Regions from separate parts of the uncultured Pseudomonas sp. genome, predicted to be linked through region 1. Evidence: predicted binding sites of a transcription regulator. Region 1 holds the regulator's gene; each other region holds the start of a gene.
The links. Region 1 encodes FliA, which starts transcription of late flagellar genes. Its sites were predicted from a motif close to CTAAAGTTTNNNNNNNNNNNGCCGNTAA; they were not measured.
Positions count from the first base shown of each region.

Region 2: a site for FliA is predicted at 2,225-2,252, ahead of Q0V31_RS14300 (methyl-accepting chemotaxis protein). Genes of this name have one in related genera too.
Region 3: a site for FliA is predicted at 3,399-3,426, ahead of Q0V31_RS09200 (methyl-accepting chemotaxis protein). Genes of this name have one in related genera too.

Region 1 is NZ_OX044366.1:4,142,233-4,149,989, reverse strand. It holds gene fliR (flagellar biosynthetic protein FliR) at 1-22, shown strand, start outside; gene flhB (flagellar biosynthesis protein FlhB) at 26-1,162, shown strand; gene flhA (flagellar biosynthesis protein FlhA) at 1,295-3,418, shown strand; gene flhF (flagellar biosynthesis protein FlhF) at 3,434-4,732, shown strand; gene fleN (flagellar synthesis regulator FleN) at 4,810-5,640, shown strand; gene fliA (RNA polymerase sigma factor FliA) at 5,637-6,383, shown strand; gene Q0V31_RS19290 (chemotaxis response regulator CheY) at 6,477-6,851, shown strand; gene Q0V31_RS19285 (protein phosphatase CheZ) at 6,870-7,658, shown strand; gene Q0V31_RS19280 (chemotaxis protein CheA) at 7,670-7,757, shown strand, end outside.
Region 2 is NZ_OX044366.1:3,023,723-3,031,479, reverse strand. It holds gene fabB (beta-ketoacyl-ACP synthase I) at 1-360, shown strand, start outside; gene Q0V31_RS14300 (methyl-accepting chemotaxis protein) at 496-2,121, opposite strand; gene Q0V31_RS14295 (DUF3859 domain-containing protein) at 2,313-2,777, opposite strand; gene Q0V31_RS14290 (amidohydrolase family protein) at 2,840-3,862, opposite strand; gene Q0V31_RS14285 (OsmC family protein) at 4,096-4,497, shown strand; gene Q0V31_RS14280 (pirin family protein) at 4,494-5,354, shown strand; gene Q0V31_RS14275 (dienelactone hydrolase family protein) at 5,399-6,187, opposite strand; gene Q0V31_RS14270 (MFS transporter) at 6,278-7,757, opposite strand, start outside.
Region 3 is NZ_OX044366.1:1,965,329-1,973,085, reverse strand. It holds gene Q0V31_RS09210 (peptide chain release factor 3) at 1-230, shown strand, start outside; gene Q0V31_RS09205 (TatD family hydrolase) at 317-1,111, shown strand; gene Q0V31_RS09200 (methyl-accepting chemotaxis protein) at 1,181-3,211, opposite strand; gene Q0V31_RS09195 (ROK family protein) at 3,434-4,345, shown strand; gene ampE (regulatory signaling modulator protein AmpE) at 4,469-5,305, opposite strand; gene ampD (1,6-anhydro-N-acetylmuramyl-L-alanine amidase AmpD) at 5,302-5,865, opposite strand; gene Q0V31_RS09180 (DUF1631 domain-containing protein) at 6,009-7,757, opposite strand, start outside.

The DNA.
Region 1 (7,757 bases):
TGAAATGGCGAGGTCGGGTTAATCCATGGCCGAATCCGAGAGCGGTGCCGATAAAAGCGAGGAACCCACGGAGAAACGCTTACGCGAATCCCGTGAGAAGGGCCAAATCGCCCGCTCCAAAGAGCTTAATACTCTCGCCGTAACCCTTGGCGGCTTTGGCGGCCTGCTGGCGTTTGGCGGCAGCATGGGTAACTCCATGCTGGAAATTATGCATGGCAATTTCTCCCTGCCCCGCGAGGTCATCATGGATGAGCGCAGCATGGGGTTGTGGCTTGCCGCTTCCGGGCAAATTGCCCTTGAGGCACTGTTCCCGTTGTTTATCCTGCTGCTGATTGCCTCGATTGTCGGGCCGATCTCCCTGGGTGGCTGGCTGTTTTCTGCCAGTGCCATGGCCCCTAAAGCCAGCCGGATGAATCCGTTGGCGGGGCTTAAGCGCATGTTTTCCACCCAGGCGCTGGTTGAGTTGCTCAAGGCCCTGGCCAAGTTCGTGCTGATTCTGCTGGTAGGAGTTACGGTGTTGTCGGCTTGGCAGGATGACCTGCTGGCGATTGTCCATGAACCGATCGAGTCGGCGATTATGCACTCGATGACAGTGGTGGGCTGGAGCGCGCTGTGGATGTCCTGCGGGTTGATTCTGATTGCGGCTGTAGACGTGCCGTTCCAGCTCTGGAGCAGCAAGCAGAAGCTGATGATGACCAAGCAGGAAGTGCGCGACGAGTACAAGGACAGCGAGGGTAAGCCGGAGGTCAAGCAGCGTATTCGTCAGTTGCAACGGGAAATGGCCGAGCGGCGCATGATGCAGTCGGTGCCAGACGCCGACGTGGTGATCACCAACCCAACGCACTTTGCCGTGGCCTTGAAGTACGATCCGGCCAAGGGCAATGCGCCGATGTTGCTGGCCAAGGGTGGCGACTTCACCGCATTGAAGATTCGCGAAATCGCCAATGAGCACAAGGTCATGGTGCTGGAGTCTCCGGCGCTGGCGCGGGCGGTGTTTTACTCCACCGAGCTGGATCAGGAGATCCCCGCCGGGCTGTATCTGGCGATTGCCCAAGTGCTGGCCTATGTCTACCAACTGCGCCAGTACCAGGCGGGTAAAGGCAAGCGTCCGGGCCCTCTGCCAGATATGCCTATCCCGCCGGATCTACGCCGCGACGAGTGATCGTTCAGCGCAATCACCGCATTTACCTATTGTTTGCCTGCGTCAGGCAAAGTTGGACAGCTTCTTGCAATTCCCTCCCCAGAGGCGCGCACAGCGTCAAAAGATTGAACTGGCTGGGGTAGTGGTGTGGCAATAGATCGCTCACAAATGATCGGTGATGTGCGCAGCAACCTGTCGGGGTTAAAGCAGGGCAACCTGGGTATACCGCTGATGCTGCTGGTCATGCTCGGCATGGTCATGCTGCCGATCCCGCCCTTCCTGCTCGACGTGCTGTTTACCTTCAGTATTGCCCTGTCGATCGTGGTGTTGCTGGTGGCGATCTATGCCTTGCGCCCGCTGGATTTCGCCGTTTTCCCAACCATTTTGCTGGCGGCAACTCTGCTGCGACTGGCGCTCAACGTCGCTTCCACGCGGGTGGTGCTGCTTAACGGTCAGGATGGTCATGATGCCGCCGGTAAGGTGATTCAAGCCTTCGGTGAGGTGGTGATTGGCGGCAACTACGTGGTTGGTATCGTGGTGTTCGCCATCCTCATGATCATCAACTTCGTGGTGGTCACCAAGGGTGCGGGGCGCATCTCCGAAGTCAGCGCGCGCTTCACCCTGGACGCCATGCCCGGTAAGCAGATGGCCATCGACGCCGACCTCAATGCCGGCCTGATCGATCAGGAAACGGCCAAGCTGCGGCGCAGTGAGGTTTCCCAGGAGGCCGACTTCTACGGCTCCATGGACGGTGCCAGCAAGTTCGTGCGCGGCGATGCGATTGCCGGCCTGCTGATTCTGTTTATCAACCTGATCGGCGGTATCGCCATCGGGATCTTCCAGCATGACCTGAGTTTTGTTGACGCCGGGCGTATCTACACCTTGCTGACCATTGGTGATGGCCTGGTCGCACAGATCCCCTCGCTGCTGCTGTCCACGGCTGCGGCGATCATGGTGACCCGCGTTTCCAGCTCGGAAGACATGGGCGCGCAGGTCAACCGGCAGATGTTTGCCTCGCCGCGCGCGCTGGCGGTGACCGGTGCGGTGATGATCGCCATGGGCCTGGTGCCGGGCATGCCGCACTTCTCCTTTATCAGCTTGGGCCTGGTGGCCGCTGGCGCTGCGTACTGGATCGCCAACAAGCAGCGCACGACTAAAGAAAATGAAGTCAAGGAAGTGCAGCGCCAACAGGAGCTGCTGCCAGCGCAGAAGGCTCAAGAGGTCAAGGAACTGGGTTGGGACGATGTCACCCCGGTGGACATGGTTGGCCTGGAGGTGGGCTATCGCCTGATTCCCCTGGTTGACCGTAACCAGGGCGGGCAGTTGCTGGCGCGGATCAAGGGCGTACGCAAAAAGCTTTCCCAGGAAATGGGCTTTCTCATGCCCTCGGTGCATATCCGCGACAACCTCGATCTGCAGCCCTCGGCCTACCGCTTGACCCTGATGGGCGTCAGCGTGGCCGAGGCCGAGGTCTATCCGGATCGCGAGCTGGCGATTAACCCAGGCCAGGTATTTGGTCCACTCAACGGGATTGCGGGTAAGGACCCGGCATTTGGCCTGGAGGCCGTGTGGATCGACCCGAATCAGCGTGACCAGGCGCAATCGCTTGGTTACACCGTGGTTGATGCCAGTACCGTGGTCGCCACCCACCTTAATCAGGTCCTGCATAAGCATGCCCATGAGCTGCTTGGTCATGAAGAGGTGCAGCAATTGATGCAGCTGCTGGCCAAGAGCTCGCCCAAGCTGGCCGAGGAGTTGGTGCCGGGGATGATTTCCCTGTCGACCTTGCTCAAGGTGCTGCAAAGCTTGCTGCAGGAACAGGTGCCGGTGCGCGATATCCGCACCATTGCCGAGGCCATCGCCAATGTCTCGGTGAAGAGTCAAGATCCCGCCGTGATGGTGTCTGCAGTGCGCGTCGCGTTGGCCCGCGCCATTGTGCAAAGCATTGTGGGACTAGAGCCGGAGCTGCCTGTGATCACCCTTGAGCCAAGGTTGGAACAGATATTGCTAAATAGTATTCAGAAGGCTGGTCAAGGCTCCGAGGATGGGATTCTCCTGGAGCCGGGCATGGCCGAGAAGCTGCAGCGATCCCTAGTGGAGGCGGCGCAGCGTCAGGAGATGCTCGGCAAGCCAGTGATCCTGCTGGTGGCCGGTCCGGTCCGGGCGATGCTCTCGCGATTCGCGCGGCTGGCGGTTCCGAGTATCCATGTACTGGCATACCAGGAAATTCCGGATAACAAGCAGGTCACCATCGTTGCGACGGTGGGGCAGAACTAACCGAGGTTACAGGCCATGCAGGTCAAACGCTTTTTCGCCGCCGATATGCGCACTGCCATGAAGTTGGTTCGTGATGAGCTGGGTGCCGATGCCTCGATTATTGGCAATCGCCGGGTTGCCGGCGGTGTCGAGCTGACTGCCGCGCTGGATTATCAAGTGCCTGCTGCCCCCGCTCGCCAGCCGAATCCTGCACTGGAAGCCGAATTGCGCAAGACCCAGGCGAAAATCGCCACCGCCCAGGCCGAGCTGACCACGCGTACTGAGGTTGATGCCAGTAAGGATCGCCAGTTGTTTGGCGCGGCGGCCAGCGCGCCAGGCGATAGCTTGGCTGACGCTCTGCTGCCAGCGCGCTCATCGTCCGCCGCCGCCGATCAGGGGGCTCTGGACGCGATGCGCTTTGAGCTGCATGGCCTGCGTGAACTGATTGAAATGCAGCTGGGCTCGATTGCCTGGGGCCAGCTGCAGAACCGCCAGCCGCAGCAAGCCAATCTGTGGCGTCGTCTGCAACGCATGGGCCTCTCTGCCGATCTGTCGAAAGCGCTGCTTGAGCGCGTCGCGAATATTGCCGAGCCGCGTCAGGCCTGGCGCATGCTATTGGCGCATCTGGCTCATGCGATCAAGACCCCGCAGCAAGAACCCATGGAAGACGGCGGGGTGATTGCCCTAGTGGGCCCCGCCGGCATGGGCAAGACCACCACCCTAGCCAAGTTGGCCGCTCGCTACGTGCTGAAGTACGGCGCACAGCATATCGCCCTGGTCAGCCTCGACAGCTACCGCATCGGCGCGCAGGAGCAGATCAAAACCTTGGGTCGTATTCTTAACGTGCCGGTCACCCTGGTCGACCCTGGCCAGTCGTTGACTCAGGCCCTGGCGCCGCTGGCGCGCAAACGTGTGGTGTTGATCGATACCGCCGGCCTGCCAGCCAATGATCCGGCGCTGCGCATGCAACTGGAAGCTTTGGCCAGCCGTGGCGTCAACGCAAAAAACTATCTGGTGATGGCCGCAACCAGCCAAGGTCAAGTGCTCAAAGCCGCCTACCATAGTTACAAGCGTTGCGGTCTGGCCGGCTGTATTGTCACCAAGGCCGATGAAGCCACCAGCTTGGGTGAGGTTTTAGGACTGGCTATTAGCCAACGTCTACCGGTAGCCTATCTAACTGATGGGCCACGCATTCCCGATGATTTGCAGATTCCGCGCAGTCATCAGTTGGTCAGCCGGGCCGTTGGGCTGCAGGCGACCCAAGAACCGAGTGAGGATACGATGGCGGAGATGTTTTCCGGCCTTTACCAGCAGCCCGCACGGCACGTTAGTTAAGCGAAATGTAGTTGGAATTGAGCGCTGCTTAGCCGACCAAGTGGCTCCAGTCGAAGTTAGACAAGGTGTTAGAAATTATGGGTATGCATCCCGTACAGGTGATTGCGGTGACCGGCGGCAAAGGTGGCGTCGGCAAGACCAACGTCTCGGTAAACCTTGCATTGGCCTTGGCCGAGCTGGGACGCCGGGTCATGTTGATGGACGCCGACCTGGGATTGGCCAACGTCGACGTGTTGTTGGGGCTTAGTGCCAAACGCACTCTGGAAGACGTTATCAGTGGCGAATGCGAGCTGCGCGATGTGCTGCTGCAGGGCCCTGGCGGTATTCGCATCGTACCCGCCGCATCAGGCATTCAGAGCATGGTGCAGCTGTCGCCCATGCAACATGCCGGGTTGATCCAGGCATTCAGTGATATCAGCGATAACCTCGATGTGCTGATTGTCGACACCGCCGCAGGTATTGGTGATGGCGTGGTCAGCTTCGTCCGTGCCGCGCAGGAAGTACTGGTGGTGGTGTGCGACGAGCCGACCTCGATCACCGATGCTTATGCGTTGATCAAATTGCTCAACCGCGATCACGGCATGAATCGTTTTCGGGTCTTGGCCAACATGGCCCATACCCCGCAGGAGGGTCGTAACCTCTTTGCTAAGTTGACCAAAGTCACTGATCGTTTTCTCGACGTTGCCCTGCAGTATGTCGGTGCCGTGCCGTACGACGAATCAGTGCGCAAGGCCGTGCAGAAGCAACGCGCGGTCTACGAAGCCTTCCCTCGTTCGAAGTGCGCACTGGCGTTCAAGGCGATAGCCCAGAAAGTCGACGCCTGGCCGTTACCGGCCAACCCGCGTGGCCATTTGGAGTTTTTCGTTGAGCGTCTGGTGCAGCAACCGATTGCAGACCCGGCCATATGACAGCAGCCTCTGGACTTCGTATGTATAGCAAAGCGCAGGCGCAGGATTCCCAGCACCAGCTGATCGAGCGCTATGCGCCTCTGGTCAAACGCATTGCCTATCACCTGTTGGCGCGCTTACCGGCCAGTGTGCAGGTTGACGATTTGATTCAGGCCGGAATGATCGGCTTGCTCGAAGCGTCAAAAAAATACGATTCCAGTAAAGGTGCCAGCTTCGAGACATTCGTCGGTATCCGCATTCGCGGTTCCATGCTCGATGAGGTGCGCAAAGGCGACTGGGCACCGCGTTCGGTGCATCGCAATAGCCGCATGGTCAGTGATGCAATTCGAAAAGTTGAGGCCAGAACCGGCCGAGACGCTAAAGATCAAGAGGTTGCGGCCGAACTCCAATTGAGTCTCGAAGATTACTACGGCATTCTTGGCGACACTTTAGGCAGCCGCCTGTTTAGCTTCGACGACCTGTTACAGGACGGCGAGCATGGCGAGCTGGGTGAAGACGCTGGCAGCCACCACCTCGAACCTTCTCGTGATCTGGAAGATGAACGCTTTCAGGCGGCCTTGGCGGATGCCATCGGCAACCTGCCGGAGCGCGAGCGCTTGGTGTTAGCACTGTATTACGATGAAGAATTGAACCTTAAAGAGATCGGCGCAGTGTTGGGGGTGAGCGAATCACGCGTAAGCCAACTGCACAGTCAGTGTGCCGCTCGTCTGCGCGCCCGCCTGGGTGAGTGGCGCGCACGCTGAGTTGCTTCGCTAACGCTGCTGGTTTCACGATTAAAGGCGCATGCAGGTTGCTGGGTGCGCTGGGACTGTACGGAGGTCGACTTGGACAAGAACATGAAAATCCTCATCGTTGATGACTTTTCAACGATGCGACGGATCATCAAGAACCTCCTGCGTGACTTGGGGTTCACCAACACCGCAGAGGCCGATGATGGCACTACGGCGTTGCCAATGCTGCAAAGCGGTAGCTTCGACTTTCTGGTGACGGACTGGAACATGCCAGGCATGACCGGTATCGATTTGCTGCGCGCCGTGCGTGCAGATGAGCGCCTGAAAAGCCTACCGGTACTGATGGTTACTGCTGAAGCCAAGCGCGATCAGATCATCGAAGCCGCTCAGGCTGGGGTTAACGGTTATGTGGTCAAACCGTTCACGGCCCAGGTACTGAAAGAAAAGATTGAGAAGATATTCGAGCGGGTCAACGGCTGATGTCTGCCATGAGGTTCTATGGAACGTAAAGATTCCGTTCAGGGTGAGCTTGAGACGTCCCTGAAGCACAACGCTCGCCAACTGGTTGACAGCCTCGAGCAAGGCAACTTTGGTGAAGCGGTGCAGCTCATACATGAGCTGAACAAGGCGCGAGACCGTGGTCTGTATCACGAGGTTGGCAAGCTAACCCGTGAGCTGCATAACGCCATCGTCAACTTTCAGCTTGACCCCCGTGTGCCGCATGCCACTGAAGTGTCGCAAATCACCGATGCCACCGAACGTCTGAATTATGTGGTGACGATGACCGAGAAAGCGGCCAATCGCACCATGGATTTGGTCGAGTTGAGCGCACCGCTGGTGAATGGCCTCAGTGATGAGGCGCACAGCCTGAGTGCCGACTGGGGGCGCTTTATGCGCCGCGAGATGAGCGCCGATGGTTTTCGTGAGTTGGCCAAGCGCGTTGAGTTGTTTCTGGCCAGCAGTGAGCGCGACGGGGCGAAAATCTCCGGGCACCTCAACGACATTCTCTTGGCTCAGGACTATCAGGACCTCACCGGACAGGTGATCAAGCGCGTGACCCAGTTGGTCACCGAGGTCGAGAGCAACCTGCTGAAATTGGTGTTGATGGCCAGCCAGGTGGATCAGTTCGCCGGCATTGAGCACAACCACGAGTTGCTTCGCGCCGAACAAGAAAAACAAAAAGAGCCTTCCCACGGTGAAGGTCCGCAGATTCATGCCGATAAGCGTGAAGACGTCGCATCCAGTCAGGATGATGTAGACGATCTGCTTTCCAGCCTAGGATTTTAGGAGCACGTCTTATGAGCTTCGGCGCCGATGAAGAAATCCTCCAGGACTTCCTGGTAGAGGCCGGCGAGATTCTTGATTTATTGTCCGAACAGCTTGTAG
Region 2 (7,757 bases), 1.1 Mb from region 1:
ACACCGATCGACTACCTGAACACCCACGGCACCTCGACTCCGGTCGGCGATGTCGCCGAAAGCCGCGCAGTACGCGAAGTGTTTGGCGCCAAAGCTCCGGCCATCAGCTCGACCAAGAGCCTGTCTGGTCACTCGCTGGGCGCTGCAGGCGTGCAGGAAGCGATTTACTGCATGCTGATGATGGAAGGTAACTTCATCGCCGGCTCGGTCAACATCGACGAAGTCGACCCGGAAATCGCCGACCTGCCGATCCAGCGCAGCACCGTCGAGAACGCCAAGCTCGATACAGTGATGAGCAACAGCTTCGGCTTTGGTGGCACCAACGCGACACTGGTACTCAAGCGCTGGGCTGGCAAGTAAGCCACCCCAGTTGTTTGCAGTATGAAAAAGGCCACCTCTCGGGGTGGCCTTTTTTGTTGGTTACCTGCCGGCTCTACAAAACCCGCAGAGGCTGAACATGCCGGCGGCCGCTCTTGCAGCCGAGGCCATTCAGGATCAAATCGAGAAACGCGACACCAGCGTATTCAGGTCCACTGCCAGGCGCGATAGCTCTTGACTTGCGGCAGTGGTCTGATTGGCACCAGCCGACGACTGCATCGACAAGTCACGGATATTCACCAGGTTACGATCCACTTCGCGGGCCACTTGGGCCTGCTCTTCCGAAGCACTGGCAATCACCAGGTTACGCTCGTTGATCTGCGAGATGGCTGCAGTAATCTCTTCCAGCGCCTGCCCTGCGGCCGTGGCCACCTCGAGGGTTGAACGCGCTCGCGTATTGCTACTCTGCATGGCATTCACCGCATTATCAGTGCCTTGCTGAATACCACTGATCATCTGCTCGATTTCGCTGGTCGACTGCTGAGTACGGTGAGCCAAGGCGCGCACCTCATCCGCCACCACAGCAAAACCACGCCCTGCATCACCGGCCCGCGCGGCTTCAATGGCGGCGTTGAGTGCCAATAGATTGGTCTGATCGGCAATCGAACGGATCACATCCAGCACCTTGCTGATATCGCGTACCTGGCCAGCCAGTTGCTCGACTTCAACAGCAGTGTGGGTCACGTCGTCAGCCAGGGCGCTGATCGAGTCAACGGTCTGGCGAACCTGCTCACGGCCCTGCAGCGCGGTGCGGTTGGAATCGCTGGAGGCTTCCGAGGTGCTAACCGCATTGCGCGCCACTTCCTCGACAGCGCTGGTCATCTGGTTGACCGCCGTGGCGGCCTGCTCGATTTCATTGTTTTGCTGCAGCAAGCCGCGGGTTGAATCCTCAGTGACCGCATTCAGCTCTTCCGAGGCAGAGGCGAGTTGATTAGATGAGTCAGAAATATTCTGAATCGTGCTGCGCAGGCTCTGCTGCATGCTTTTCAACGCACCGAGCAAGCGCGCAGGCTCATCCGTACCCAACACATTGATCGACTGAGTGAGATTGCCACCCGCCACGACTTCGGCAACCCGGACGGCTTCGGCCAGCGGCGCGACGATGCTACGCGTCAACAGCAGTGCCAGCACCACGGTCAGCAAAACGGCTAGCACGATCATCGTAATCACCCACAAACGCGCGCTAGCAAATACTTCATCGCTACTCTTGGCAGCAGCGGTGGCACCTTCGCGATTCAACACAGACAGATCGTTCAGTGCCTTGGCCATGCTGTCAGCATGTGAGTTGATAGAGCCTTCCATCACGGCACGGGCTGCTGACGCATCATTCTGACGCATCGCATCAACAATTTTCCGCTGCTCCTGTAAGTAAGCGTACTCACCTTGCTTGAAGCGCTCGTACACAGTGCGCTCTTCGGCGGTGACTATCAGTTTCTCGTAATCCGCTTGCGCCTTTTCCAGCATGTTTCTGAGCTCTTCGATACGCGGCAAGGTATCCGCAACGACGGTCTCTTCATAACTGGCCAGCATGCGCAGAGTCAGGGCACGCAAACGCAAAATATCCTGGTTCATCTCGCCCAGACTGAGAATGCTAGGCAACCAGTTCCCGTTTATCTGATCTGACTGCTTGTTCATTTCAGCCATCTGCAACAACGAAAAGCTGCCAAGTAGCAGAACCAGCAATGCCACCAAGCCAAAGCCGAGCGATGCTCTGGGCGCAATATTGAGGTTTCTTAGGGTCATTACGGGGTGTCCTTACGGTCTGACATATGGTCAACGGCATAGCGCCATGCATGCCTTATGGGCATAACCAAGGCCTTCAGCCAGCATTCAATCAACTTTCCAGCTATCGGCCTCACAGCCATATTCTTGATCACTGTCACATAAAAAAACCCGAGCCAATACTCGGGTTTTTAGCACGCCTTAACCTAGGTTTAGCGCACGAAAAAGCGCTGCTCCAATAACTTGCGGTCATCCTGAAACACCATAAAGTGCCATTCTCCCGGCACCACTTCGTGCGCCTCGGTGAATTCGAAGGCCATCACATCCTGCGGCGCAGTGGGCACCAGCTTTTGCGTCACGACAAACTTGTCATGACGCTTGCCATCTGGGGTGATCACCCCCGGCGTGAGGTACAGCAGGGTCAGCGGCGAGTCATTGACCTGCTTGCCCGCCAGGCTGTAGCGCAGGCCGAATTTGCTGCCAAGCTTGGCGGGGATCACTTCAGCGGTTTCGATCTGCTGATTGCTGCGGGCCAGCACCCGCTCGCCAGCCTGAAAATCCTGATAATCGCTGACGAACACGCCATATTCGACCGGCCCCTCAACACGGACTTCGGCTTGGGCCAGACTGCTAATCAGGACAAGTGCGGCCAGGCCGCTGAAACGGGTGTAGTGCATGTCGCGCTCCTTTTTAGATGAGCGCGAGCCTATGACACCGGTATGACAGCGCGATGACAGGCTTACTCTGCCAGCTCGGCCTGCACCTTGCGTGGCAGCACGGCGAGGAAGTTATCGCGCGCCACCTGCTGGGCGACATCCTCGGGTAAGGCGTCGAGAAACGGCTTAAAGCCGGTCATATTTTCAGCCAGGCCATTAAACCGGCCAACCACGTCAGAACCCAACATAAAGCGCGCCGGGTAGCTGCTGACCAATGTCACCCAAGCCGGATCAGGCTGACCCTCGGCGTCCAGCAGGTAGGGCTGGAGCATGGTCCAGGACAGGTCGATATACAGATTGGGGTACTGCTTGAGCATTCGTTGAAGAGTGGTCAGAAGAAAACCCAGTTTTTCCTGGTGCCGATGAATCTCCATGCTGGTGCCGGCATGCGCCCAGATAAACCGCACATGCGGATGGTTGCGCAGCGGGTCTTCGACTTCCTGCAGGTACAACGGATTACGCTCACGCTTGGAGGTGATATTGGAATGCAACATCACCGGCAGGTCGTACTCGGCGGCCAGGTGGAAAACTCGCGCCAGTGCCTCGTTATTGGCACGCGGGGTATCACCATTGATCAACGCAGTAAGGTCGTCATGCCGGGTAAATATTTCACCGATACCCTGCCACAGCCCGGGATCGAACTCGAGCATGCGGCGGATATGCGCATCGGCATTCTTGTCATTTGGGTTGAAGCCTGAGAGAAACGGGTGCAGTCGCTTGCGCTGCTCGGCAGGCACTTGCTTGTATGCGTGCGCCACCAGCACATCGGTGGCACTGTACCAATAGGCGTCGGCATCATCGCCGGCGTAGTAACGCGGGCGCTTGGGCTCGTCTTCATGCCACTTCTTCGCCACTGGAACGCCCGACAACATCACATGTTCGATATTGCCGGCGGCCATCTGCTCAAACAGCGCAGTCATGCCAGCACTTTCCTGAAAGAAATCGACGTAGTGCAGATGTGCATCGCTGTAGCGATAGTCACGGGCCTGGGCAAACTGAGCCGCAAAGCCAAGGATCAAGGCAAAACTGATTTTAAAGGCTAGCAAGTCGGTGTCCTCCTGACAGACTGAGCTCATAGACTCCGTGTATTGAATGCAAGTTCACCCGGCTTGGCGCCCCTCGCAAAGCACTGACTGCCCTTCAGTGCTTTGTCAGCAGGCCTCGGCACACAGGCTCAGTGGCTGCCTGTGCGTGGCGTAAATGTGCGCATATAAAGCAGTGGCCGCCGACTGATGGCCTAAGCTAGGCTGCCAATTCAGCCCCTGACACTGGAGTACCAATGATCAGCATCAGCAACGAAAAAGGCCTGCTGCAGCGCATCAGCATTGGTCCACACACCCTGCATAGCGACGTCGCCGTGGAGCTAGGCGGTACAGCGTTGGCACCTGACCCGCATGACCTGTTCGACGCGGCACTCGGCGCGTGTAAAGCACTGACGCTGTCACTTTATGCAAAGCAGAAAGGCTTACCGCTGGACGGCCTCGACGTGACCCTGAGCCGTGATAGCAGCCAGGAGCGCCAAGGCGTCTACAGCTTAAATGTCGAACTGACCCTGCATGGCGCACTGGACGAGGCACAGCGCCAGCAGCTGCTGCGTATTGCCGACAAATGCCCAGTGCACAAACTGATGACCAGCAGCGAGGTTAAGGTCAGCACCCTACTGCGCGAGGCCGCATTATGAGTGACTTTCTGCTGATCAAGCCGCGCCAGGAAGACATCTCCGGACAACCCATTCTGCGCCCCCTGCCCTCGGCCAAATGCCGCAGCGTCGGCCCGTTCGTGTTTTTCGACCATATGCTTGAAAACACCTACCCGGCCGGTCGCGGGATGAACATCAACCAGCATCCGCACATCGGCCTGTCCACCCTCACTTACCTGTTCGAAGGGCAGTTACAACACAAGGACAGCCTTGGTTCGGATCAACTGGTCAGGCCTGGCGAAGTCAGCTGGATGACTGCCGGGCAAGCCGTGGCGCATGTCGAGCGCACCCCTCAAGCCTTGCAGCGCAGCGGCTCACGCATGCATGGCTTGCAGGTTTGGCTGGCCATGCCCACGGCTGAAGAGCAAGGCCTACCGAGCTACAGTCACCACCCAGCCAGCAGCCTGCCGCGCAGCACGAGTATGGGTGTGGACATCTGCCTGATCGCCGGCAGCGGTTTCTGCCTGCAATCACCGGTGCCGGTGTGCTCCCCAACGCTTTATGCAGAAATCAAGCTGGCCGCCGGGGCCACACTGCAGATACCGACCGAACATGCCGAGCGCGCGCTGTATCTGATTGACGGGGACGCAGCGCTCGATGAACAGCAACTGCCACTGCGCGGCCTGCTGGTAATGCCCGAAGGCGAGACCTTTACCCTCAGCGCCTGTAGCGAGAGCCATCTGGTATTGATTGGCGGCGCACCAGTCGGCCCCCGGCGGATCAACTGGAATTTCGTCGCCAGCGACCAGGCCCTGATCGACCAGGCCCGCCAGCGCTGGGCCGCGCAGGACTGGCCGTCAGTACCTGGTGAGACTGCGCGGATCGAGCTGCCAGGCTGACCGGCTGGTGGGGCACGCCTGGCACAGCAAAGCAGCAGTTGCTGTCAGCGCTGACCGAACGCCTCGCTGAACAAATCATCCATGGCCTTGAACGCGCGCGCGGCCACCACCGGATGGTATTGGTTGCGCCCCGGCACACTGGCTTGCGGGTTGGTGAAGGAATGCACTGCGCCGCCGTAGCTGACCAATTGCCAATCGGTGTTGGCGGCCTTCATCTCGGCGATAAAGCCTGCGACCTGCTCAGCAGGCACGCTCGGATCATCCGCACCGTGCAATACCAGAACAGGTGCCTTGATGTTCTGCGCATCGCTCGGGTTAGGCGTATCCAGATTGCCGTGGAAGGACACAAAACCTTGCAGCTCCGCGCCGGAGCGCGCCAGCTCGAGCACCGCACCGCCACCAAAGCAGAAACCAATCGCCCCCAGTTTGCTGGCATCCAAGGCTACCTGTGCGGTTTGCGCCTTAAGCACCTCCACCGCCGCCTGGGCCCGTTTGCGCATCAGTGACCGATCACTGCGCACAAAGGTCGCAGCCGTTTTGGCTTCTACAGCGTTGGTGGGGCGCACGCCTTTACCGTACATGTCCGCCATAAACACCACGTACTTATCGCCGGCGGCACGTGCGGCCTTCTTCGCCGAGTCCTCGCTGACGCCCAGCCAGTTGGGCACCATCAGCAAGCCCGGACGCGGCGTAGTGATCGCATCGTCATAAATCAGCATGCCCTCGAATGCCTCACCGTCAATTTCATAGGGCACCGCTTTGACCACCACGGCGGCTTCAGCGACGCCAAGCATGCCGGCGCATAGCAGGGGCAACAGGGTTTTCGTAGACATGGCGCAATACCTTTACGTGGACTAAGCACAACAGCAACCATAGACCGCCGAGCGAGGATAACCAGCACCAGTGCCCTAGGTCATACCGAGCTAACGTCGCTCACCACGCAATGCCGCCACCTGCGCCTGCAACAGCTCACGCTTGACCGCTTCGGCAGGCACCGGTGCACCCGCCACCAGGGTGATACGTGACCACAGGCGTTTGAATAAACCCTTGTGTGGATCACGGCTGAAAAAGCTGCCCCACAACCCTTGTAACGCCATGGGGATCACCGGTACCGGGTTGTCTGCGACGATGCGCTCGATGCCATTTTTGAACTCATTGAGCTCGCCATCGCCGGTCAGTTTGCCTTCCGGGAAGATGCACACCACTTCGCCATTGCGCAGGTATTCGGCGATTTTTTTGAACGCCGCGTCATAGATCAGCAGGTCTTCGTTGCGCCCGGCAATCGGCACGGTGCCGGCGGTGCGGAAGATAAAGTTGAGCACCGGCAGGTTGTAGATCTTGTAGTACATGACAAAACGCACCGGGCGGCGCACCGCGCCGCCGACCAGCAGCGCATCAACAAAGGACACGTGGTTGCACACCAGCACCGCCGCGCCTTCATCAGGAATAGCCTCAAGCCCCTTGTGCTCAACCCGGTACATCGAGTGGCTGAGCAGCCAGATCATAAAGCGCATGCTGAATTCGGGGACGATCTTGAAGATGTAGCTGTTGACCGCGATGTTCATCAGCGAAATGGTCAGAAACAGCTGCGGAATCGACAGCTCGGCGACGCTGAGAAACAGGATTGAGGCAATCGCCGACGCCACCATAAACAGCGCATTGAGGATGTTGTTAGCGGCGATCACCCGCGCCCGCTCATGCTCCACCGTGCGTGACTGGATCAACGCATACAGCGGCACGATGTAAAAGCCGCCAAACAACCCTATGCCCAGAATCGAGCCGAGAATCCACCAGCCCTGGCTGTAACTCAGCACCGTCAGCCAATCATGCGCCACCGCTGCTTCAGGAAAGCCGCCGGAAAACCACCACAACAGAATGCCGAAAACGGTTAGGCCGATTGAGCCAAATGGCACCAGACCAATTTCCACCTTGTGTCCGCTCATGCGCTCACACAGCATCGAGCCCAGGCCAATGCCCAGGGAGAACACGGTGAGAATCAGCGTCACCACACTCTCGTCACCGTACAGCCACTCCTTGGCGTACGCCGGAATCTGCGTCAGGTACACCGCGCCGAGAAACCAGAACCACGAGTTGCCCACCAACGAGCGCGACACCGCCGGGCGCTGGCCCAGGCCGAGTTTCATGATCAACCAGGACTGACGCAGGATGTTCCAGTCCAGTTTGAGCTGTGGCATGGCGGCGGCAGCAGCCGGAATGCCGCGGCTGGCCAGGTAACCGAGCAGCGCCACCGTCACCACGCTGGCCGCGACTATCGAGGCGTAGGCGCTGCTGCCCATGATGATGCCCGCGCCAATGGTACCGGCCAGGATGGCCAGAAAAGTGCCCATCTCCACCAGCGCGTTACCGCCCACCAGCTCCTGCTCCTTGAGGTGCTGCGGCAGA
Region 3 (7,757 bases), 2.2 Mb from region 1:
AAGAATACAAAGTCGAGTGCGGCTACGAGCCGATCACCGTCTGGTCGGCGCGCTGGATCGAGTGCAGCGACAAGAAGAAGCTAGAGGAATTCTGCAACAAAGCGGTAGAAAACCTCGCCCTCGATGGCGGCGGCCACCTCACCTACCTGGCGCCAACGCGGGTCAACCTGGCGCTGATGGAAGAGCGCTGGCCAGACGTGAAATTCCGCGCCACCCGCGAACACCACTAAGCCGAAGTCCGCCTTACCTCTTGCCGTAGCAACAAGAGGTAAGGCGCCAACTGGCGCAATAACGACAAATCGTCGATGCTCTGCCCATGCGCCTGATCGACACCCACACTCATCTGGATTTCCCCGACTTCGATGCCGATCGCGGCGCGCTGTTGCGCCGCTGTCGCGACCTCGGCGTCGAGCGCCTGGTGGTGCTTGGCGTGCATCAGTCCAACTGGCAGCGCCTGTGGGATCTGGCGCTGGCTGAAGATGACGTTTACGCCGCCTTCGGCCTGCACCCGGTGTACCTGGACGAACACCAACCCGCGCATGTGGATGCTCTGCGCGACTGGCTAGCACGCTGTGCCGGGCATCCCAAGCTGTGCGCGGTGGGTGAGTTCGGCCTGGATTATTTTCTTGAACAACTCGATCGCGAGCGTCAGCAACAGCTGTTTGAAGCCCAGCTCACCCTGGCCATTGAGTTCGAGCTACCCGCCCTGCTCCACGTGCGCCGCGCCCATGCCGCAACCATTGCCACGCTGAAACGCCTTAAGCCCTCACGGGGCGGCATCATCCACGCCTTTGCGGGCAGCTACGAGGAAGCCCGCGAATACCTCAAGCTCGGCTTCAAACTCGGCCTCGGTGGCGCGCCAACCTGGCCACAAGCACTACGTCTGCGCAAAGTGCTGGCACAGCTGCCGCTGGAGGCCATCGTGCTGGAAACCGACTCGCCGGACATGGCCCCAGCCATGTACCCCAACCAGCGCAACAGCCCGGAACATCTACCAGACATCTGCACTGCACTGGCCGAACTGCGCGGTATCAGTGCTGAACAACTGGCCAGCGCCAGCAGCCGCAACGCAGCCGAGCTGTTTGGCTGGGAGAATGGCGTAACGCCCTAAAGCTGCGGCCCGAGAGACGAAAACGACAAGGCCCAGCAAATGCTGGGCCTTGGCGTTACGGCAGAACGCTTAAACGCGGAACGCGCTAATCAACTGCTTCAAGCGCGCGACCAACCCAGACAGCTCGCGACTGGCCTGCTCGGTCTGGCTAGCGCCTTCGGCAGTGCGCTCACCGGCCTGGCTGATTTCGACAATGTTCTGGTCGATATCCTGCGCCACAGCCGTCTGCTCTTCGGCAGCAGTGGCGATCTGCTGGTTCTGGTCGACAATCATGCCCACGGCCCCAAGGATATTCTCCAGCGCCTGCTGCACCTTGCCCGACTCATTGACCGTGCTGTCAGCCATCTTGTGGCTGGAGCTCATCGACTTGACCGCCGCACCGACGCCACTTTGCAGCTTGCTAATCATCGCCTCGATTTCTTCGGTGGACTGCTGAGTGCGCTTGGCCAGGTTGCGCACCTCATCGGCCACCACGGCAAAACCGCGGCCCTGCTCACCAGCACGCGCGGCTTCAATGGCCGCGTTGAGCGCGAGCAAGTTGGTCTGCTCGGCGATGCCCTTGATCACATCCAGCACCTGGCTGATCGACGCGCTATCGCTGGCCAACTTGTTGATCACTGCTACCGACTGATCAATTTCCCCAGCCAGACGCTGAATGCTGCCAACTTGCGATTCGACCAGGGCGCGGCCACTGACCGTTTCATCATTCACACTCTGTGCGCTGCCCACCGCCGCCGCCGCACTGCTGGCGACCTCTTGGGCGGTTGCCGACATCTGGTTCATGGCCGTGGCCACCTGGTCGATCTGCCCACGCTGCCCAGCGACAGCCTGGTTACTTTCCCCGGAGATTTGCTGCACACGCTCGGCCTGACGCTCAACCTCGACCACCGTCTGCCCCACACGCTCGATCAACTGGTGAATCTTGCTCACCGTTTCATTGAACACCTGGCCCAGCTCACCCAGCTCATCCTTGCTTTGCGCCTTGAAGCTGACGGTCATATCGCCCGCCGCCACCTGGTTCATCACCTGACCGAGGCTCTTCAGGGTGGCGCGAATCGACACATAAAAGCCGCTGTAGAGGTAAACGATCAGCAGGAACACCACCAGCAGAGCGACCACCAACAACACCATCTGTACGCGGTTCTCTTCCAAGCGCAGCTGCAACTGCCGATCGAGAAACACCAACACGGCGCTATTGAGCTGGTAGGTTTGCTCCATGGCGGCGCTGACATCGTTGTAGAACTGCGCCCAGGGCATATCCAGGCTGTCGGCGATAACCACCTTGTCCTCAAACAGCACCGCCATGCTCTTCAGCGTGCCCAGGCTGCTCTCGCTCTGGCTCGACAACGCGGCACGCGCTTCAGGGCTAGTATTGAGCGAGGCCTGAAGATTTAGACCGTACTCGGCATGCAGCTTTTCCAGCTCCAGTAGCAGGTCGTCGAACGCCGTACTGGCTGACGAGTTGAGGAAGCCCTGCCCCAGCGAGTAAGCCCCCATAGCGCGGCCTTCGCTGAGCGCCGCAGTTACTTTGAGCGTATCCGCCGAAATCAGCTCGACCATCTGCCGCACAGCGGCTTGACGGTCTTGGCTCAAGCCTGCCTGGCTGGCGACCAATTTGATAAACACTTGGGAGGAACCCAGCAGCTTTTCCGCCAGGACACTCTTGCCCTGCAAGGACGTCTCGCGCTGCACCGCCGCCAATGCGGCAATCAAGCCATCACGCGCGCTATTAAACTCCTCGACCTGCTCCGCATCACGCACCACCGCGACCATGCCTTGTATGGCACTGGCGATAGTTTCGTGGAGCTTGCTCTGGCGCGCCTCCAGATCACCCGCCTGCCCAGACTGGCCGATCACCGAGTTGATCTCGATGAGGTCGACATAATCTTCAAGGTTGCGCCGCAGCGTCAGGCTTTCGCCAAGCAGGTCAATACTTTCGAGCGCGGCTTGAGTGCTGACGAATTGACGATAGGAGTCACGCACCAGGTAGAAGTTGGTGACCAGCATGGGCAGAAAGAACAGCACACTGATCAAGCTGAACTTCATGCCGAAGCTGAGGCGATTCATTAGCGCGATGGCCGGATACAGCGCGGTCTTCACAAGACGTCTCCTGTTCTAATTATTGTTGTTGTGTCAGGTCCCAAACAGGCTGCTCAGCATGGCTAATGGCCGCCTAGATGTCCCTTAATGCTCGACCTGCGGCGCTTGGATCAACCGGCCAGATACCGCCCGATTGGCGAGACCAATGTCACAAAATTGCCGCCGAGCATGGCGCCATGTATACCTCTTATCGACTTCAACCTCTGTAACTTAAGGTTAATGATGCACACACCGCTGAAGCTGGGCATTGATTTGGGTGGCAGCAAAGTCGAAATCATTGCCCTGTATGACGGCCGCCAGCTCTTACGCCGCCGCGCTCCAACGCCACAAGGCGACTACCTGCAAACCGTCGAGCTGATCGCCCGCTTAGTTGAGGAGTGCGAGCACGAGTTGGGAAGGCGCGGCAGCGTCGGGGTCGGCATTCCCGGTACACGCTCCCCCGACCACGGGCGGATCAAGAATGCCAACTCCCAATGTTTAATTGGCGAGGATTTGCAGGGCGATCTTGAGCAGCGTTTAAACCGCCCGGTGCGCCTGGCCAATGATGCCGACTGCTTTGCCCTCTCAGAAGCCTGCGATGGCGCCGGGGCGGGAGCCGCTAGCGTTTTTGGGGTAATTCTCGGCACCGGAGTCGGTGGCGGGCTGGTTGTGCATCAGCAACTGCTCAGCGGGCCGAATGGCATCGCCGGTGAATGGGGGCATAACCCCCTGCCCTGGCGGCGTAATGAGGACGGCCCGAGCCGGCGCTGTTATTGCGGTAAGGATGACTGCATCGAAACCTTTTTAAGCGGGCCGGGCTGGGCTGCGCGCAGCAACCTCGGCCTGGATGCGAGCGCCCTCGCGCGCGCGGCTCAAGCCGGCGAGCCGGCCGCGCAGCAGGCGCTTGGGCGTTATTGCGAGCAACTGGCGCGCGGCCTTGCGGCGGTGATCAACCTGATTGACCCACACGTCATTGTCCTGGGTGGCGGGCTGTCCAACAGCAGCGCGCTCTACTCCGAGGTCATCCCGCTGCTACCACGCTACGTGTTCTCCGATCAGGTCAATACGCGCCTGCTACAAGCCCGCCACGGCGACTCCAGCGGCGTGCGCGGCGCGGCATGGCTGTGGAACGACGACCTCAAGTCTGGGTATTAAATACCCGTGACCGCCGGCTTTCGTAGGGTGGGTTAGCGGCCCTAGTGCCCGGCAATTGCCACGCAAACTGGACGCCGCAGGCATCGCACAACCCTCCCGCACGGCTCAATACATAAGAGGGCCTTATATAAGCAGGATCCACACGGCAAACCCCGCATACCAAAACACCGCCGCACGCACCAACAACTGCCATAGCCCGTCCAGGCTGCTGACACCGGCTTCACCAATCACCGGCGCGGGCGTCTCGCCAGCCGCCCGCGCGGTGTTGATGACCAGCTGCGCGGCGCTGATATCCCAGCTGAGCAGCTCATGCAGCAGCGCCCGGCTGACCCCGGCAAAGTTACCGACTAACGCAAAGCTCGCGGCCAGCACACGCACTGGCAGCCAGTCGCAGCCATGACGCAGCTGTACGGCGGCCTCACGCAACGCCGGGACAGTGGCATGCTCGCTGCTCAAGGCGACCAACCGATAACCCAGCGCCGCCACAGGCCCCAGCAGCGCATACCAGAAGATCACCGCAAAAAAGCTCTGGTAGGCCTGCCACACCAAATGCCCCTGCACGCTTTGCAACAGCGCACTCTCATCGTCCGCCTCCAACGCCAGGTCGCGCCGAGCCACCAGATACGCCGCCTCGGCATCACCACGGCGCCAGCTGTCACGAAACGGCCCGAGTGCCGCCAGCAGATCACCGCGCCCCAGGCTGTAAATCACCACCAGCAAATGCACCGGCAACGCCAGCCAGCCGTATGCCACAGGCTCTAACAACAACAGCATCAGCCCCATCAGCAACAGCGGCAGTAGCACGAGCAACGCCAAGGCCAACCAGGGCCGTTCAGCCCACTTCGGCTTGCCCTCCAGCGCCGTCAATAACTGCAACCAAGGGCCGTCGTGTTGAATACGCTTACGCCAGGCCGAGAATTTTTCGACCCAAAGCACCAGCAGTAGCACCAGAAAATTCATTTCAGCTCCTTGTCTTGCTGCAATGCCAGGCGCACAGCCTGCCAGTCGAATGCCGGGCCGGGATCGGTCTTGCGCCCGGGGGCGATATCACTATGCCCACAAATGCGTTCCAGAGTGATGGCTGGGTAGGCCGCCTGCAGCTGCTGAACCAACTCGACCAGCGCCACATACTGCTGCGCAGTGAACGGCAGATCATCGGTGCCTTCAAGCTCAATCCCTAAGGAAAAATCATTGCAGTTTTCCCGCTCGGCAAAGCGTGATTGCCCTGCATGCCAGGCGCGCTCATTGCAGGAGACGAATTGGCTGACGACACCATCACGCTCGATAAAGAAATGCGCGGACACCTGTAGGCTGGCGATGCTGGCGAAATAAGGGTGTTCGTCAGGGTCCAGGCGATTCTGAAAAAACGCCTGGACCTTGCCCGTGCCGAACTGTCCGGGCGGCAAGCTGATGTTATGAATCACCAACAACGAAACCTCACCCAGCGGCCGCTGATTGAAGTTCGGGGACGGGCAGTGCTGAATGCCGTCGCACCAGCCACTGGAAGGGTCCAGCTGCATACAAGCTCCTTGATCGAACGGCCACTCTAGTGCAGCGTCGCCCGCAGGCCAAGACCACACCGCCGAGGCCAATAACCGTGCAGACGCAAAAACGCCGCCAAGGCAGGGCCCAAGCGGCGTTATTGTTACCCGTCAGCGCCTAATCAGGTGCCCTTGAGTTTACGCAGGTTGCCAATCACCGACTCCAGCGCCCGATCAAACAGCAGCGCGTCATCCAGCAAGCGAATGGCCTTGCGGCGGAACTCTACAGCCAGGCCCATGCGCGTTTTCTCCAGCACCTTCATGCCGGTGCGGTTGACGAAGATGTATTTGCCGGTTGGCTTGATCACCGCTGCCAGTTTGCAACGCAGCTTATGCTCTTCATCTTCCTGAAACTCGAGCCAACTGCCGACCCGCAGATTATCAACCAGCAGCAGCGACTCATCATCGTCAGGCAAGCTGGTTTCTGGCTCTGCGACGCGCAGCTCGCCTGGCGCCAGCAGGATGATCTCCTCAACTACCTCGACCATCGCCGGCTCTGCAACGGCCTCTGCAGGCGGCAGTTCCAGCAATGGCAGGTCAATCCCGACCTCAGCCAGCGCCGCGCGTTGCTGGTCATCAATTTCAGCAAGAGCAGGCACATCGGCCTGCGCGCCTTCCTCCACCAGGCTGCGCTTGAAGCGCTGGAAGGCCTGTACATGCAAGGCCTCCAGTTGGCTGAAAAACTCACCGGTGGCGAACGGATCAAACGCCGCGCTGGCCATGCCTTCTCGCAGCGCCTTGAGCAACCCCGGCACCATCTCCAGCAGGCGCATGCGCGCTTGCGGCTCTTCGTGGTGCTCAACGCTCCAGACCAAGTCATCCATAGTGGCCAAGGCGGCCTGCCACTGGGCTGACTCAACGCCGTGCTTCAAGCACATGAGCATCAGCACCTTGCTCCAGGCCTCCTGCAGCAAGCGCACCACCACCTCTGGCAGGGTCTTACCGAGCAAACGCGCATTCAACGCCTGCTCCACCTCACGCCGCGCCAACGCGGCCTTGGCGCTGCCCTCTTCGGCATCGCGGGTACGCTGCTCCAGCAGCTCGCTACGCCGACGCTCGGCACCGGTAAAAGCCAGAAACTCAGCCAACAGCTCGGAGAAAATCAGCGGGTCGTCAACAAAGTCATTGAGCAAGCGCTGCACCACCTGCTCAATCTTCTGATACAGGCTGTCGCGCTGCGCATCATCCTGCTCGCCCCACCCCAGAGCAGCCGAGGCAATTTCATTGAGCAAGCGCCGGGCCGGATGACTGCCACGGCTGAAGAAGGTTTTGTCGATCACCGCTACTTTCAGCATCGGGATCTGCAAGCGGCCGATCAACGCCTTGAGCGAGTCCGGCAACGTACGGTCATCAAGAATGAACTCGAACAGCATCGACACCAGGTTGATGACATCTTCATCAACCTCACCGACCACTCGCGCCTTGCCGGCTTTGGCACTGGCACGGGTGAGCAGGCCTTCAAGCTGCTCACGCAGATCAAAGTCGTCACTGACCTGTACCGGCGTACGCTGCTGCATGTGCGAGAGCAGGCGCATCAGGTCACTGCGGGAAATCGGCATGGCATCCGCTGGCCGCTTACGCGTCGGCACTGCCGTATCGCGCACCTGCGAAAGCAGCTCCTGCAGCGCCCCGAAGACTTCCTGCACACTCTCATCAGCAAACTCAGGCGACAACTCAGCCGCCGCATCCGAACCGGCACCGCCCGCTTGAGCATTGGCGCGCGACGGGTTACGCCGCGCCGGTGCGGACTTCAGCTCAGGCAGCACACCCGCAGCAATCAATGCCTGGTTAGCGTCGGCATACAACTGATCGAGATCACTAAGCACATACTTCTCAAACAGTTTGAGGATGATCAGCTTGACCTTGATCTC